2 regions of the Enterococcus mundtii genome follow, and region 1 is predicted to be linked to the other one. Evidence: predicted binding sites of a transcription regulator. Region 1 holds the regulator's gene; the other holds the start of a gene.
What was found. The regulator LexA, encoded in region 1, represses DNA repair genes until DNA is damaged. The targets are predictions, from matches to a motif close to CNAACANNTGTTNG.
Positions count from the first base shown of each region.

Region 2: a site for LexA is predicted at 6,423-6,436, ahead of EM4838_RS01420 (Y-family DNA polymerase). Genes of this name have one in related genera too.

Region 1 covers NZ_CP018061.1:1,215,918-1,224,040, reverse strand. Annotated here, with positions in the region: gene EM4838_RS06035 (Fur family transcriptional regulator) at 1-61, opposite strand, end outside; gene cysK (cysteine synthase A) at 244-1,170, opposite strand; gene EM4838_RS06025 (glucosaminidase domain-containing protein) at 1,303-2,172, opposite strand; gene tkt (transketolase) at 2,430-4,424, opposite strand; gene EM4838_RS06015 (DUF896 family protein) at 4,523-4,774, opposite strand; gene lexA (transcriptional repressor LexA) at 4,926-5,549, shown strand; gene EM4838_RS06005 (hypothetical protein) at 5,727-5,945, shown strand; gene EM4838_RS06000 (adenine phosphoribosyltransferase) at 6,148-6,660, opposite strand; gene recJ (single-stranded-DNA-specific exonuclease RecJ) at 6,675-8,123, opposite strand, start outside.
Region 2 covers NZ_CP018061.1:297,534-305,656, reverse strand. Annotated here, with positions in the region: gene EM4838_RS01450 (shikimate kinase) at 1-262, opposite strand, end outside; gene aroA (3-phosphoshikimate 1-carboxyvinyltransferase) at 262-1,545, opposite strand; gene EM4838_RS01440 (prephenate dehydrogenase) at 1,550-2,629, opposite strand; gene aroC (chorismate synthase) at 2,643-3,809, opposite strand; gene aroB (3-dehydroquinate synthase) at 3,810-4,874, opposite strand; gene aroF (3-deoxy-7-phosphoheptulonate synthase) at 4,889-5,908, opposite strand; gene EM4838_RS01420 (Y-family DNA polymerase) at 6,461-7,852, shown strand; gene EM4838_RS01415 (hypothetical protein) at 7,815-8,123, shown strand, end outside.

The sequences.
Region 1 (8,123 bases):
TAATCCGAATATTTTCTTTTTTCAGCTGCTCGATCGCCGCTTCTACTTTTTTATTTTCCATATAAACAAAACCCCACCTTATTGTTCTTTTATTATCATACTATTTTTATTTTTTTAAATCTACATATTATGGAAAGAAAAAGAAAAGAATTTTATAATTTTGCCTATTTTATACAAAAAAAGTGTAAAATAACGGATGTTTCACCATTATTTCACACTTTTTATTCAGATTTTCACGTAGACTTACATATCCTGATACAAAGGAGTAGACAAATAACGTTCTCCATTATCAGGAATAATCGCAAGAACTTTTTTTCCAGCCCCTAGTTCTTTAGCTACATTAAGCGCAGCTTCAACTGCGGCTCCTCCTGAAACACCAACTAAGATTCCTTCTTCTTGCCCCATACGGCGAGCTGTGATCATTGCTTGCTCACTAGATACTGATAAGACTTGATCATAGACATTCGTATCTAACGTATCCGGGACAAAACCTGTTCCGATACCTTGGATTTTGTGTGGCCCAGGTTCTTTGCCTTCTAAAACGGCAGATTCGGCTGGTTCAACTCCAACGATCTTAAGCGCTGGATTGATCCGTTTTAATTCGTGTCCCGCACCGGTGATTGTTCCACCAGTACCGATTCCTGCGACAAACGCATCCAACCCATTCACACCAAACGCCGCTTGGATTTCTGGCCCAGTCGTTTTTTCATGAACTAATGGATTAGCAGGGTTTTCAAATTGCAGAGGTAAGAAATAGCCATTTTCTTCCGCTAGACGTTTTGCTTCTTTGATTGAACCACTGATGCCTTCTGTCCCTGGAGTCAAAATTAGTTCTGCTCCGTAACCCTTCATCAATAAGCGACGCTCGATACTCATCGTTTCAGGCATGACAAGTTTCACATGATATCCTTTTGCTACACCGACCATCGCTAAACCAATACCAGTGTTTCCTGAAGTAGGTTCAATGATTGTATCACCCGGTTTCAATAGCCCATCATGTTCTGCTTTTTCAATCATATTCAAGGCAATACGGTCTTTCACGCTTCCACCTGGATTGAAGAATTCCAACTTAACAAAAACATCCGCAGCTCCTTCTGGAACCATTTTATTTAATCGAACGATAGGTGTTTTACCGATCAATTCTGTGATCGATTGATAAATCTGTGTCATGTTTTTTCCCCCTTCATTTGCTTCTCTATTAATCATAATACAAAAAAGGTACTTCTGCGAGTGATTCTTACTGGAGAAGTAAAAAAAAGAGACACATCTTTTGATATGCCTCTTTTTTAAGTTGATATAAAGTTAGACATTGATTTCTTGTCCAACCAATAATGAATAATTTGACATCGTCATGCCATTTTTTGCCATCAGATCATCGACGGACATACCGAATTTTTGAGCAATATCCCAAAGTGTATCGCCAGAGACGACAGTATAAGTTTGGTTACTACTTGTCGTAGTCGTTGTAGAGGTTGTCGTACTAGTCGTTGTGGTACTTGTCGTACTAGTTGTTGTTGAACCAGTTGATGGTGTATCAAAGCGAGTCAGATTATATGTGCTGATCAATTCATTTAATTTGTATGCGTAATTAGGATCTGTTGCATAACGTCCAGTTAAATAAGCTGTTGCATCATAGTAGCTGGTAGTATTACTTTTCCATACACCTGAATAATGATAATCGCCTGTCGAAAAACTAGTAGAACGTAAAACATTCGCATGATCTTGGAATGACTCCCAATAAGATGAATAGCGACGGAAAGGTTCGTTCATCGTTACCCATTGACCATTCAAATATTCTTGCGTATTCATATATACCACAGATTGACCTGCGCTACCTTTGACTCCAAATAAGTTGTAATATGGTGCACTTGATAATCCAGATGTACCATACGCACTTTCAAGTAATGCTTGTGCAATCATGACAGACGCATATAAATCATTGCTTGCTGCAACTTCAGAAGCAGCCCATCCGATTTGATTGATAAATGCTTGCGGATCGGCAGAAGATGCGACATCTAACTCATCCGCACGTACAGTTTGTGGTGTTGCTGTGACCAACATTGGCCCAACTAATAGGCTTGTCCCCACTAAAGGTGCAATGGCTTTTTTATTGATGGTCATTTTCCTTTTGGGCCTATGGTGTCGAGCGCTACGGGTTCTCAGCTCTTGCATTCAAATTCCTCCTCAAATGAAACAGTAAATAAAACTTCCTCTTAAACGAAACTTAATCATTTAAATTATACGTTTTATTTTATTGAAACTCAAACGAATCTTCAATCATTTACTTTTTGTAATCTTCACGTAATCAAAAAGTAACACAAAAGTAACGACAATTATCCCTTTTTACTAATTTGTACCTAAAAAAATAGAAAATTGGAGGCTTGGAAAAAATCTCCAAGCACTCCAATCGAACTGCTTTCAGTATTTGTCTATAATTGATTGAAGACGTTGACTACATTATCTACTGTAAAACCAAATTCTTCAAGTATTTTGTTTCCAGGAGCAGATGCGCCAAAGTGATCAATTGTGATCGTTTGACCTTCGATACCCACATAACGTTCCCAACCGAATGGTGAAGCTGCTTCAATCGCAACACGCTTCGTCACTGCTTTTGGCAAGACGCTTTCTTGATATTCCGCGGATTGTTGTTCAAATAAATCAAAACTTGGCATAGAAACCACTGAAACATCTTTTCCTTGTTCCGCCAATACTTTTTGCGCTTTAACAGCTAGATCCACTTCTGAACCTGTCGCGATCAAGATTCCTTCTGGTTGTTCCCCTTTAGCTGGAGACAAGACATAGGCACCTTTTTTAACCATATCATCCGCCACTTCTTTCGTTGTTGGAAGAACTGGTAGATTTTGACGACTCAAGACTAAGATCGTTGGTGTATCTGTAGATTCCATCGCTACTTTCCATGCCGCACGAGTTTCGTTCCCGTCCGCCGGACGTAAGACATGGACACCTGGCATACTTCTAACCGAAGCCAATTGTTCCACTGGCTCATGCGTCGGGCCATCTTCACCAACTGCTACAGAGTCATGGGTCAAGACATAAATGACTGGCGTGTTTTGGATCGCTGCTAAACGCACAGCTGGTCGCAAGTAATCCACAAAGACAAAGAATGTTCCCCCATAGATCCGGGTACCGCCATGCAATTGGATCCCGTTCATCGCTGATGCCATCGCAAACTCACGAACACCAAACCAAATGTTGCGGCCTTCATAGTGTTCAGGCGTGAAGTCTTTGTCTGCTGTGACCATCGTATTGTTTGATCCGGATAGATCGGCAGAACCACCCCAGAAACTTGGGATCGCTTTTGATAATGCTTGGATCATCTCTTTACTTGAGACACGACTGGCTTGGCTTTCACCTTCGTCGTATGTTGGAAGCTCTGCATCCCAATTCTCTGGTAATTTTCCAGCAAAGGCATCTTCGAATTGTTGCGCTAATTCTGGATACGCTGCTTTGTATGCTGCGAACATCTCACGCCAAGCATTTTCAGCTTTTTCGCCTTCTTCAACCATCGTTTGACGGAAGCGTTCCGCCACTTCTTCTGGTACGGTAAAGTCAGGGTATTCCCAACCATAGATCTCTTTGGCTTTTTGAATGCCTTCTAAGCCAAGTGGTGCGCCGTGGACCGCAGAAGTTCCTTGGTTTGGTGCACCAAATCCGATGACCGTTTTCACTTCGATCAATGTCGGTTTGTCTGTTTCGGCTTTCGCTTCTTCAATTGCTTTTGAGATGGCTTCTAAATCATTGCCGTCTTTTACCAAGAGATGTTGCCAACCGTAAGCTTCATAGCGTACGCCAACATTTTCAGTGAAGGCTTTTGAGGTTGGTCCGTCTAAAGAAATATCGTTTGAATCGTATAAAACGATCAATTTCCCTAATTTCATATGACCAGCCATCGAACTTGCTTCTTGAGACACGCCTTCCATCAAGTCGCCATCGCCACATAACGCATAGGTATAATGGTCAACGACGTTGAATTGGTCTTTGTTGTAGGTCGCTGCTAGATGCGCTTCTGCCATTGCCATCCCCACAGCCATCGCGATCCCTTGACCTAAAGGACCAGTCGTTGCTTCGACGCCGTCCGTATGGTTGACCTCAGGGTGTCCCGGTGTTTTTGAATCCCATTGACGGAATTGTTTCAAGTCATCAATCGTCACTTGGTACCCTGCTAAGTGCAACAAGCTGTACAACATCGCTGAACCATGTCCCGCAGATAAGACAAAACGGTCACGGTCTGCCCAGTTTTTAGAAGTTTTCGGATTCACTTTCAAGTGTTTCGTCCAAAGGGCATAAGCCATTGGCGCGGCACCCATTGGTAACCCCGGATGTCCTGAATTTGCTTTTTGTACTGCATCGACACTCAATGTACGGATCGTATTCACACCAAGCTGATCAATTTTATCAAACAATGTAACCCCTCCTGTAATTTAGGTTTTTTTTACCTATATTTCTACTTCTAATTTTATAGTATCTCCTCTAAAAAAGCAACGACTTTTAGTTTTTTTTACTAAAACTTGCTATTTCGGTCGTGGAGGCCTTTTTTCTTCTGGATTTCTTTCAATTTTTCTGGTGTGACATCATTTCCATCGGGATCAACAACTTTCATCCCTTCAATATGATGTCTCATGCCAGAACGAAAGGCTGTCAGATATGCTTCTCGTAATTCCTTTTGCTCTTTGACTTCAGCTGGTGTCAATCCTTCTGCTTTTTTCTTTTTAGCTAACTGATTGATACGTTCGATTTTTTCAGGCGATAACACAACTATTCCTCCTCGCTTTTGCTTCTCCTACATCTTATATAAAAAATGAAAAAAAAACAACTACATCAATAGTCTTTAATGCGAACATTTGTTTGAAATCAAGTATTTTCTATGGTACTATTTAGTTATCAAGTGAAAGAAGGTGTACCTTGTGGCCCGACAAACTGAAACAAGACAAATCGAAGTCTTACGATATATTCACGAACAAGTGACCCAAAAAGGCTATCCACCGACTGTCCGTGAGATCGGAGAAGCTGTTCAGCTTTCTTCAACATCGACAGTCCATGGTCATCTTGCCCGATTAGAGAAAAAAGGCTTTATTCAAAGAGACCCTACGAAACCACGTGCCATCGAATTGACGCAACAAGGATTATCAAAAATCGGGATTCGCCCAACAACGATTCCTGTTCTCGGAGTTGTTACTGCCGGAGAGCCGATACTAGCTGTTGAGGAAGCTTCTGACTTCTTTCCAGTACCACCAAACCTTTCATCAGAAGAAGGTAGTCTGTTCATGTTGACGATCCGAGGAGAAAGTATGATCAATGCTGGGATATTGGATGGCGATAATGTCATTGTCCGCAAACAAGAAACTGCACAAAATGGTGATATCGTTATTGCGATGACTGCAGAAGACGAAGCAACTTGCAAACGGTTCTATAAAGAAAGAGATCATTTCCGTTTGCAACCCGAGAATGATTTACTGGAACCGATCATTTTAGATGAGGTGTCGATCTTAGGTCGAGTCGTTGGTCTGTACCGTAGTCATATTTATTGATAAGAAAAGAAAATTTAGTTATTTATTTACGAGCTTGAGATCATGATCTCAAGCTCGTCTTTTCCTCTTTTAGCAGATATCTTTGTTCTTTTTGAACTTCCCTCTTTACAAACCGAACAAAAGTTCGTATACTAATGATACGAACTTTTGTTCGCATTCTATAAAGAGGTGAAAATCATGAAATCAATGAGACGTTTTGGTTTAGTATTGATCGTTTTGTTTTTAGGTATTATTATTGGTAATTTTGGTCTACGTACAGCGCTGTTGGTTTTTGTTCCTTTGTTTACATTGTGGTTTATGTTGTGGGATGAAAAAAAATACCGTCAATCACAACGTCGTCAATCCCATGAAGACTCCTTCTATCACGAAACCTATTACAGCTCCAGGCACTCGTAAAAGTAAATAAGATCGCTTCTATGAAAAATCCGTCCAAGCAAACGATGATCGCTCGTTTGCTTTTTTAACGACAAACTGACTACCTACCCTTGCACTCATTTGTTCCATCAATAAATTGAGGCTACTCATCCAACGAACCCCCCCTTCCGCAAACGGTTCATCCGTTTGTGGAAGGGGGGGTTCTGTTCAATATTTTATTTGATTAATACTCCATCAAAGTAATCATGTCGTAGCCTTCGATTTTGTCACGACCATGCAAGTCCATCAACTCGATCAAAAAGGCACAACCAACAACAACTCCGCCAAGTTCTTCGATCAATTCGATTGTTGCTTTGATCGTTCCACCTGTTGCTAATAAGTCATCACAGATCAAGACTCTTTGTCCTGGTTGAATTGCATCTTTGTGCAGCGTCAAGGTATCTGTACCGTATTCAAGTCCGTAAGTGACTTCGATCGTTTCACGAGGTAATTTTCCTTTCTTACGAACAGGAGCAAAGCCCACACCTAATTCATAAGCTACTGGACAACCTACGATAAATCCGCGCGCTTCTGGTCCAACGACCATATCGATACGTTTTTCCTTCGCATAATCAACGATTTGCTTCGTTGCTTCCCGATAAGCATCTCCATCAGCCATCAATGGCGAGATATCTCTAAATATAATTCCTTTTGACGGATAGTCAGGAATACTAGCAATATAATTTTTTAAATCCACTTTATTGTTTCCTCCTAGGTTGTTAACCATTTTTTTATTGTGGGAATGTCACTTAATAGTAAGAATTCCTCTGATTTGATTTTTTTCAATCGCTTCTGATAGCGGTCACTTGCAGTCAAAGGATGACTCGCCGGATCTGCGACTTTCTCCAAAACACCATTGTTTATTGTAACAAACTTCAACTCAAAAAACACCTGTATCATAAAAATTAATAATTTTTGTGGGATTTTTAAATAGTTGGCCATTGCACCTAATTTATGTCGGATATCGATCCGTTCTTGCGCATGGATCAATTTGAAGAGTCGTGCATATTGTTCTCTTGTTCCTACACCGTTCAAGTATGCTTCATCAACAGAAATACCTAAGAAGTAAACTCGACTAAATGCCCCAAAAGATAAGATCTCTTTCAAGTCGGTCAGATTCGTTGGACAATCGATCACTACTAATGCTTTTGGGTCATTTTCCTGAATCCATGATTGAATCATTTCTTTATCTGTCCCAAGAATGATGTGTTTTTGTATCGACTCATTTAGTTCTTTGATCGATGCTTCATCAAACGCTAAATAGAACGGACTTTCGATTTCATTTGCTAATGTTCGGTAACGTTTCGCCCGCCAATCAAATACTTGCAATCCTTCTACTGCAAAGTCAGAAACCATCAGCTGCGGTTTTTTACGCCCATTCCATTCATTGATCGATAATTGTCCGACAATATCAAGTGAATCATCTACAAATTCGTTTTCTTGTGGACCAAAACCAAACGCGACAGCATCTAATTGACTATCATCATCCACTAAAGAAAGCTTCAAGTGCTGTTGGTTCGAACCGATTCGTTTTACATTTTGGACAGCAACCTGTTTGAATAAGAAGTTAGGTACAGGATTATCTGTTCCGAATGGTGCCAGTAATTTCAATGCAGCGATTTGTTCGACCGTTACATCCTTTGGGGAGACGATTTCATCGATCGCCAACACAGGACCTTTGGACAAGTCAATTTTCTTTTCTTCTATATAGGCATTCATCCGGTCTTGTAACTGAGGGATATTCTCCGTTGGCATTGTTAATCCGACTGCTGCGTGATGGCCGCCAAAAAATGTAAACAATTCACGCATCTCATTCAGCATATCGAAAAGATTCAACGCTTCGATACTTCGACCTGATCCTTTTGCAATGGTCTGGTCTTTGATGTCTAGAACGATTGTCGGTTTACCTGTTTGGTTCATGATTTTTCCAGCGACGATCCCTAGTACGCCTTCATGCCAGCCTGGATGTACTAACAAATGGATCTGGTTCTCGTCATTGATCATCGCCAATGCTTCTGAGGTGATTTGCTCAACGATCGCTTTACGTTCTTCATTGACCGTTTGTAACTGCTCGGCTAATGTCTGAGCTTGACTTTCGTCGAATGTGGCTAGTAATTCAACCGCTGGATTAGGGTCTCCCATCCGGCCGATGGCATTCAA
Region 2 (8,123 bases), 920 kb from region 1:
GTTGATTTTCTTCTTGTAGGATAACTCCCCCACCTGTCGCAATGATCGCTTCTTCTTGCAATGAGTTTTTCAGTAGCTTCGTTTCTTCCTGTCGAAAGGCAGCTTCGCCATGTAATTCAAAATACTGACTGATCGAACAGCCAAACTCCTCGACTAGTTTTGTATCCATATCGATCAATGGTTTCTTTAACTGCATAGAAAGCTTGCGACTGATCGTTGTTTTACCGGCGCCCATAAAACCAATCAGCACAATTGCAGCCATTAGTTTTTCTCCTTGATCAGACCAGCTAGATCAGTGAAGAAGTCAGGATAAGAAATATTTACCGCTTCTGGATGGTTCAATTCAACTGGCTCATCGGTCAATAATGCGGCAATCTGTAACATCATGCCAATGCGATGATCCCCATGACTGTCAACAATTGCCCCATGCAAAGGTGTCGGACCATGAATGATCAGCCCATCATCTGTTGTTTCGATGTTTGCGCCCATTTTTATCAATTCTTCCGCTGTCGCATCGATGCGATTTGTTTCTTTCACTTTTAATTCTTGTGCGTCCCGAATGATCGTCGTGCCTTGTGCTTGTGTTGCAGCTAATGCCAAAATCGGTAATTCATCGATCAAGCGAGGAATGATTTCTCCTTCGATCGTACACGCCTGCAAGTTGGCAGAACGTACCATTAAGTCAGCCGCTTGATTTTGTTGATCGATTTGCATTTCTTGGATCGAAGCCCCCATTTCGATCAATACATCTAAAATCCCTGTTCGTGTTGGATTGATTCCTACTTGTTTCAATAAGACTTCACTATCTGGCAAAATACTTGCTGCGACTAGATAAAAGGCTGCTGACGAAATATCCCCAGGTACCGCCACGTTTTGTCCAACTAACCGTTGTCCGCCAGCAAGTGTGATCACTTTATCTTCTACTCTGATTTCTCCACCAAATTGTTTGATCATTTCTTCTGTATGATTCCGTGAGCGTTCTTTTTCGATGATCGTTGTCTCACCATCTGCTTGAAGTGCCGCGAATAAAATCGCTGATTTGACTTGCGCACTGGCAATCGGCATCTCATATTCGATTGGTTTCAAAGGCCCACCAGTCACTCGTAAAGGTGGTAGATCTGGATGTTCGATCCCTTTAAGATCTGCACCCATTTCACGTAAAGGATTCATCACTCTCCCCATCGGGCGACGATTCAACGAGTCATCTCCAGACACTTCTGCCGAAATCTTACTTCCAGCTAAAATCCCTAAAAGTAAACGGATCGTTGTACCAGAATTACCTGCATCTAAACGTTCTGTTGGTGTTTGTAATCCCTCTACGCCATAACCATAAACATGGATTTTCTCTTCTTCCTCTTCTATTCTCACACCTAATTGTCTAAATATGGACATCGTACTCAAGCAATCTTCTGCTTTTAAAAAGTTCGTTATCGTCGTTTTTCCATGACTGATTGCACCAAACATGATGCTGCGATGAGAAATCGATTTATCTGCTGGAACCGTTAGCTCACCTTTGATCCCATGTGTAGCATTAAGTAATTGCATTGTCTCAACTCCTGATCCAACAGTGAAAATTTTCCGCTTGAATCAATGCTTGTCCTTTTTCTAAATCGGTTTGATTTTTGAAGGACAATTCAAGGACTCCGAAAATATCTTCTCTAGTTTCTTGTATTTTTAGATTGATGATTGAAATATCTGCTTGGCTCAAAGCCGTTGTCACCTTAGCAACTGCACCGGAAATATCCGGAATATCAACGTATAGATCATAGAACGCTGGAATCGTTCCTTGTCGTTTCTTCGGCAACTGATCCCTTGTTTGCTTCGCTTGTGCAAAAAATCGATAAATGGCCTCTTCATCATTTCTCGCAAGTTGTGTTTTCAATGTTTCCATGGAGGATTGCCATTCTTCTAGTAAAGACAGCATGATTTCTTGATTCGTTAATAAGATATCTGTCCACATTTTTGGATCAGAAGAAGCAATACGCGTAATATCTCGAAACCCTCCGGCTGCAAGTTGGGAGGCTCTTGGATGTTTTTGATTGAGTTCATCACTGGTTTGCACTAAACCAGCAGCCACGATATGAGGCAAATGGCTTAAAACGCCGACGATCTCGTCATGATTTTTGGCTTCCATCAATACAAATTTTGCTCGAGTCGGTTCTAATAGTTCCATCAGTTCAGCTACACGATCACTCTCATGATCATTGGTCAATATATAATAAGCTTCCTCGAACAAATTAGGATTGCCGGCTTTTACTCCAGATTTATGCGAGCCTGCCATTGGGTGTCCACCAATAAAAGTAAAAGGTAATTCCTTAGCCGCTGTCATGATTGCTGCTTTCGTACTGCCAGTATCACTGACCAATACAGTTTCCTTTAGCGGAAGTGTCGCTAATTGTTGCAAATAGTCCAAACTAACTTGTACAGGAACCGCTAATAAAATAACATCCATTTGACTTGCTTCTTCGATCCCAGACACCAGATGATCCACTAATTGGACTTCTTCTGCAATTTTTCTTGTTTCTGCTGAATGATCCCATCCATAAAGAGTCACATTCGATCCTTTGATGGCTCGGCAAAGCGAAGCACCAATCAGACCTAAACCTAAGACAAATACCTTTTTCTTCATATCAGTCTCCTCACTAAAAGTCTTGGATCATCTGCCGATGACTGGCAACAGATTTTTTCAGCTCACTCATGTTATCCGCTGGGAAATGTTCAAGGATCTCCACGGCAAGTGCTGTTGCAATGACGTGTTCAGCCACCACAGAAGCTGCTGGTACAGCGGTACTGTCGGAACGTTCGACACTTGCTTTATAGGCTTCTTTCGTGTCGATATCCACACTCATCAACGGCTTGTAAAGTGTAGGGATCGGTTTCATCACACCACGAACGATGATTTGTTCCCCATTTGTCATCCCACCTTCAAATCCACCTAAATGATTGGTTGTCCGGCGGTAGCCTTGTTCTTGATCCCAGGTGATTTCATCCATAACTTTAGAACCTGGTAAAGTCGCTGCATCAAAACCGATCCCAAATTCTACCCCTTTGAAGGCATTGATACTCAGCATGGCTTGTGCTAATTTTCCATCTAATTTTTTATCCCATTGGACATAACTACCCAAACCAGCCGGTACATTTTCAACCCGGACTTCGACGACACCACCTAAGGTATCACCTGCTTTTTTCGTCTCATCGATCAATGTTTTGACTTGTTCTTCGATCTCAAGGTCTACCATATTGACTTCGGAGATCGTTGTTTTTTCCTTGATCACCGCCACAGGTAGCACTTCAGGAATCGTTGCTTTGACCCCTCCAAGAACTGCTACGTGACTGGCAATTTCAATATCTAGTGCTGCTAGGATCTGTTTTGCTAAAGAGCCGATTGCTACACGCATGGTCGTTTCTCTAGCTGAAGACCGTTCTAACACATTCCTAAGATCTTGATGTTGGTATTTCATTCCACCAACTAGATCCGCATGTCCTGGACGAGGTTTGGCTACTCGACGACGTGTGACATGTTTTTCTTCGATTGGCTCGGCTGACATCACCGTTTGCCAATTCTTCCAGTCTTTATTCTCCACGATCATTGTGATTGGCGAACCAAGCGTTTTACCATGTCGAATACCTGAGGTGATTTGGACACGATCTTTCTCGATCTTCATTCTGCCACCACGACCGTACCCCCCTTGTCGTCTCGCAAGATCTTCATTGATTTTTTCAAGTGAAACTTCTAAACCTGCCGGGATACCTTCAATAATGGCAGTTAACTGTGGACCATGAGATTCTCCTGCTGTTAAAAAACGCATTTAGTTCCCCTCCTTTAAATAGTCTTTCACGGACTCAAGCGGAATTTCTTGGATTCTTGCTTGTCCGATTTTATCTAATAAAATAATTTTCAATGTCTTTCCACGTGCCTTTTTATCGTGGGTGATCGCATCATAAAGGGATTGCTCCTCCCAAGGTTGGTACTTGATCGGTAACTGATACTTTTCGATCATTTGGATCAATTGCGCAGTGATGCCCACTGGTGATTTTCCCATCTTTTCGGCTTGTTTGGTGATTTGCACCATACCGATCGCTACGGCTTCGCCATGACTGATCTGACCATAACCAGCAGTATTTTCGATGGCATGTCCGATCGTATGGCCAAAGTTCAGTAACAAACGATTCCCGTTATCGAATTGATCTTCTTCAACAACTTGTTTCTTCACACGCAACGCCTTTTCAATGATTTTTTCACTATTAGCCAGTAAGTCAGCAACTCCTGTTAATTTTGCCAAATCTTGCCATAGCGTTTCATCACTGATTGCACCACACTTGATGATCTCAGCGATCCCTTCTTGGATTCTACGCTCTGATAACGTCATTAACGTCTCTGGATCGATCAATACCCCGTCTGGTTGTGCAAATGTCCCAATCATATTTTTCGCCATGGGTGCATTGATTGCTGTTTTTCCTCCAATGCTTGAATCGACCTGTGCCAGTAGGGAAGTCGGGATCTGGACAAATGAAATCCCTCGCATATAGGTGGAAGCAACGAAGCTGGCTAAATCGCCGATCACTCCCCCTCCAAGCGCAATCACCGCATCACTACGCGTAAATTGTTCTTCTGCTAAAAACGCATAGAGGTGAGCTGCCATGTCGAATGATTTGCTGCTCTCCCCAGCTGAAACAACATAATGGACGACTTCGTAGCTTGCCCGCAACTGTTGACAAATTTTTTCGCCGTATATCGGAAAAACATTCGTATCACTGATAATCGCGATTTTTTTATTTTTCCAGATTCCTTCGATCCACTCAGACACATGATCGAGTGCATTTCGTTCAATGATGATCTCATAGCTTTTTTCTGGTAAGACAACTTCTAACATGACGCTCCTCTTTTCTATAAGGCTTTGATTTTATTCATTGCTTCAACTAAAATCTCGACTTCTTCCATCATTCGTAGGTAGTTCTTTTCATTCAATGATTGCTGTCCATCTGACCATGCGTGGATTGGATCAGGGTGGATCTCTACGATCATCCCATCTGCGCCACTAGCAACACCGGCTCTTGCCATTGGTGATACGAGATCCCAAACCCCTGTACCATGACTTGGATCAACGATGATCGGGAAATGACTTAATTTTTTAATGATCGGTACAGCACTTAGATCGAAGGTATTGCGTGTCGCTGTTTCGTAAGTACGAATACCACGTTCGATAAAGATGATGTTTGGATTGTTTTGTACCGCAATGTATTCCGCCGCGTTCAACCATTCTTCGATCGTTCCTGAAATCCCGCGTTTCAAGCCAATTGGTTTTCCTGTTTTCCCAACAGCTTCTAATAGACGAAAGTTTTGCATATTTCTGGCGCCGATCTGAATGATATCTGTGTATTCGCAAACGACATCGATATGGGCTTCATCCATGACTTCGGTAATGACTTTTAAGCCGTAATGATCCGCTGCTTTACGCATCATTTTCAGTCCTTCTTCTCCTAATCCTTGGAAAGCGTAGGGTGACGTTCTAGGTTTGTAGGCTCCTCCACGTAGGACTGTTGCCCCACCAGCTTTTGCCATACGAGCAGTTTCCATGATTTGTTCTTCGCCTTCTACTGAACAAGGACCAGCCATCGTCACAAAACTACCATCACCGATTTTCAAACCATCCACATCAACGACTGTATCTTGCGGATGAAATTCTCGAGAAGTCAGTTTGTACGTATTAGAGATTTTTACTGCACGCTCCACCGTGTCGTATCTTTCAAATGGTACACCTTGGATAATTTTTGGATCACCGATCAATCCTAAAACAAGACGATCTTTGCCATGGTTGATCTGAACGTCCAAGCCCTCTTCCTTGATACGTGAAAGTACTGGTTCTAGTTGGTTTACTTCAATTCCTGGTTTAATAATTAAAATCATAAGATAACATCCTTTTTTATTTTTATTTTTTTATCACTGTTTGAACACTTGATCGACAATGGAAAATCGTTCGTTGTTTACTTAAAATAACTCGTTGGAAGATGAACTGATGTGGTTCTCCTTTCGTTAGGTATAAAAAAAGCCCGCCGTAGACAAATCTACAGTGGGCCTTCACCAATTCTAACAAAAAAGCCACTATAGATTTTCATCTATGTGGCGGACAAGTCATCTCAAACATCCTTAGCCATCATAGATACAAACGTTGTGTTTGCACCCATGAATGTCATGAATACAAACCTATCTAAAATAGCTAAAGTAATACGTATTCAGTTGTGAATTCAATGTGATTTTCATAAGAAATCGCTCCAAACTGATTTAAGATTGGTTTAAGTATAGATTTCTTTCTGAAATAAGTCAACTACTTTTTCAAATCTTTTTCTCTTTATGCTAATGATCCTTTAGAAGACCGATGTTTTTTTAAAGTTCCTATTGATTTTTTCGTTGACAAAAAACGCGAACGTGTGTTCTAATCATGTAGAAGAGGTGACTGTTATGTTTAAAAATCAAAATCCTGTATTTGACTATCATAAAGAACCTTCTAGAGATATTTTATGTATTGATTGTAAGTCGTTCTATGCTTCTGTTGAATGTGTCTCACTTGGTTTAGACCCTTTAACAACCAAACTAGTTGTTATGTCGTACCCCGGAAATTCATGGGAAGAACGTGGTAGCGGGTTGATCCTTGCCTCTAGTCCAGCTGCAAAAAAAGCCTACGGGATCACGAATATCAGTCGTGCGCGTGATTTGCCCTTTCCTTATCCCAGTGATCTATATATTGCCCCACCACGAATGGCTTATTATATGGAGAAGAACAAAGAAATCAATGCGATTTATAAAACCTATGCAGACGAGAGTAACCATCATGTCTATTCGGTCGACGAAAGTTTTTTGGATATCACAAATAGTTTGAATTTGTTCGATGCTCCTGATGCCCGGACACTTGCAAAAAAAATTCGTCAAGACGTTTATGACCAGACAGGGATCTATACCACGATCGGTATCGGTGATAATCCACTATTGGCAAAATTAGCTCTGGATAATGAAGCGAAGGATACCCGAGACATGATCGCCGAATGGCGTTATGAAGACGTCCCTGAAAAACTTTGGCGGATTCCTCAGCTGACAGATTTTTGGGGGATCGGTCGAAAAACAGCGATTCGTTTAAATAAAATGAACATCCATAGCATCTATGAGCTTGCACATGCGGATTACTATCGTTTAAAAAGTGCAATGGGGGTAATTGGTACACAACTTTATGCCCATGCCTGGGGAATCGATCGGAGCTTTCTTGGTGAAGTCTACACCCCTAAATCAAAAAGCATCGGAAATAGTCAAATCCTCAATAAGGACTATACCCGCCGAGAAGAGATTGAAATCGTGATCAAGGAAATGGCAGATCAAGTAGGCACACGCTTACGACGAGAAGAAGCAAAAGCACAAGTAGTTAGTCTGTGGGTCGGCTTTTCTTTGGGCTACACAGATGTTTCAGGAAAAACTGGGTTTCACCAACAGATGAAAATCGAGCCGACCAATGCCAGTCATGTTTTAGCAGAAGCACTATTGATGATTTTTGATCGACATTATCAACGGCAAGATATCCGAAGTATCGGCGTCAACTGTTCTCGCTTAGTTTATGCGACTGGCTTGCAATTGAATCTATTCGATGATCCTAAAGAGCAAGTCAATGCGGCAAAGATTGACTTTGTCGTGGATAAGATTCGACAAAAATATGGATTTAAAGCAATCGTCCATGCACATAGTTTACTAGAAGGTGGTCGAGCAATCGCCCGCAGTTCGCTTGTAGGCGGTCATGCTGGCGGAATGGCTGGTATTGAAGGTGAGGGACATGCGACGCACGAAAAAAGAATTTCTCGATTACAATGAATACCGTGATCGCCCCTTTGGCTTGAAATGGGGAACCGCTTTTGCCATGGATGAGCTAGTTAAAGGGATCGAAGAAAATGCAGCAGTCGCCTTAAAAGACCTCCCTCCCCAATTGCAAATGACGAGAGAGGAAATCGACCAAGTACTATTACAGTCCTTTCTCTACCGACAAAAAGTGACCATCCAATTAAACACAAAAGATGAATTTGGTCGATATAGAGAAAATATCGAGGGCGTTTTCTTAGGCGAATGTGATGAAGAATATCTGACG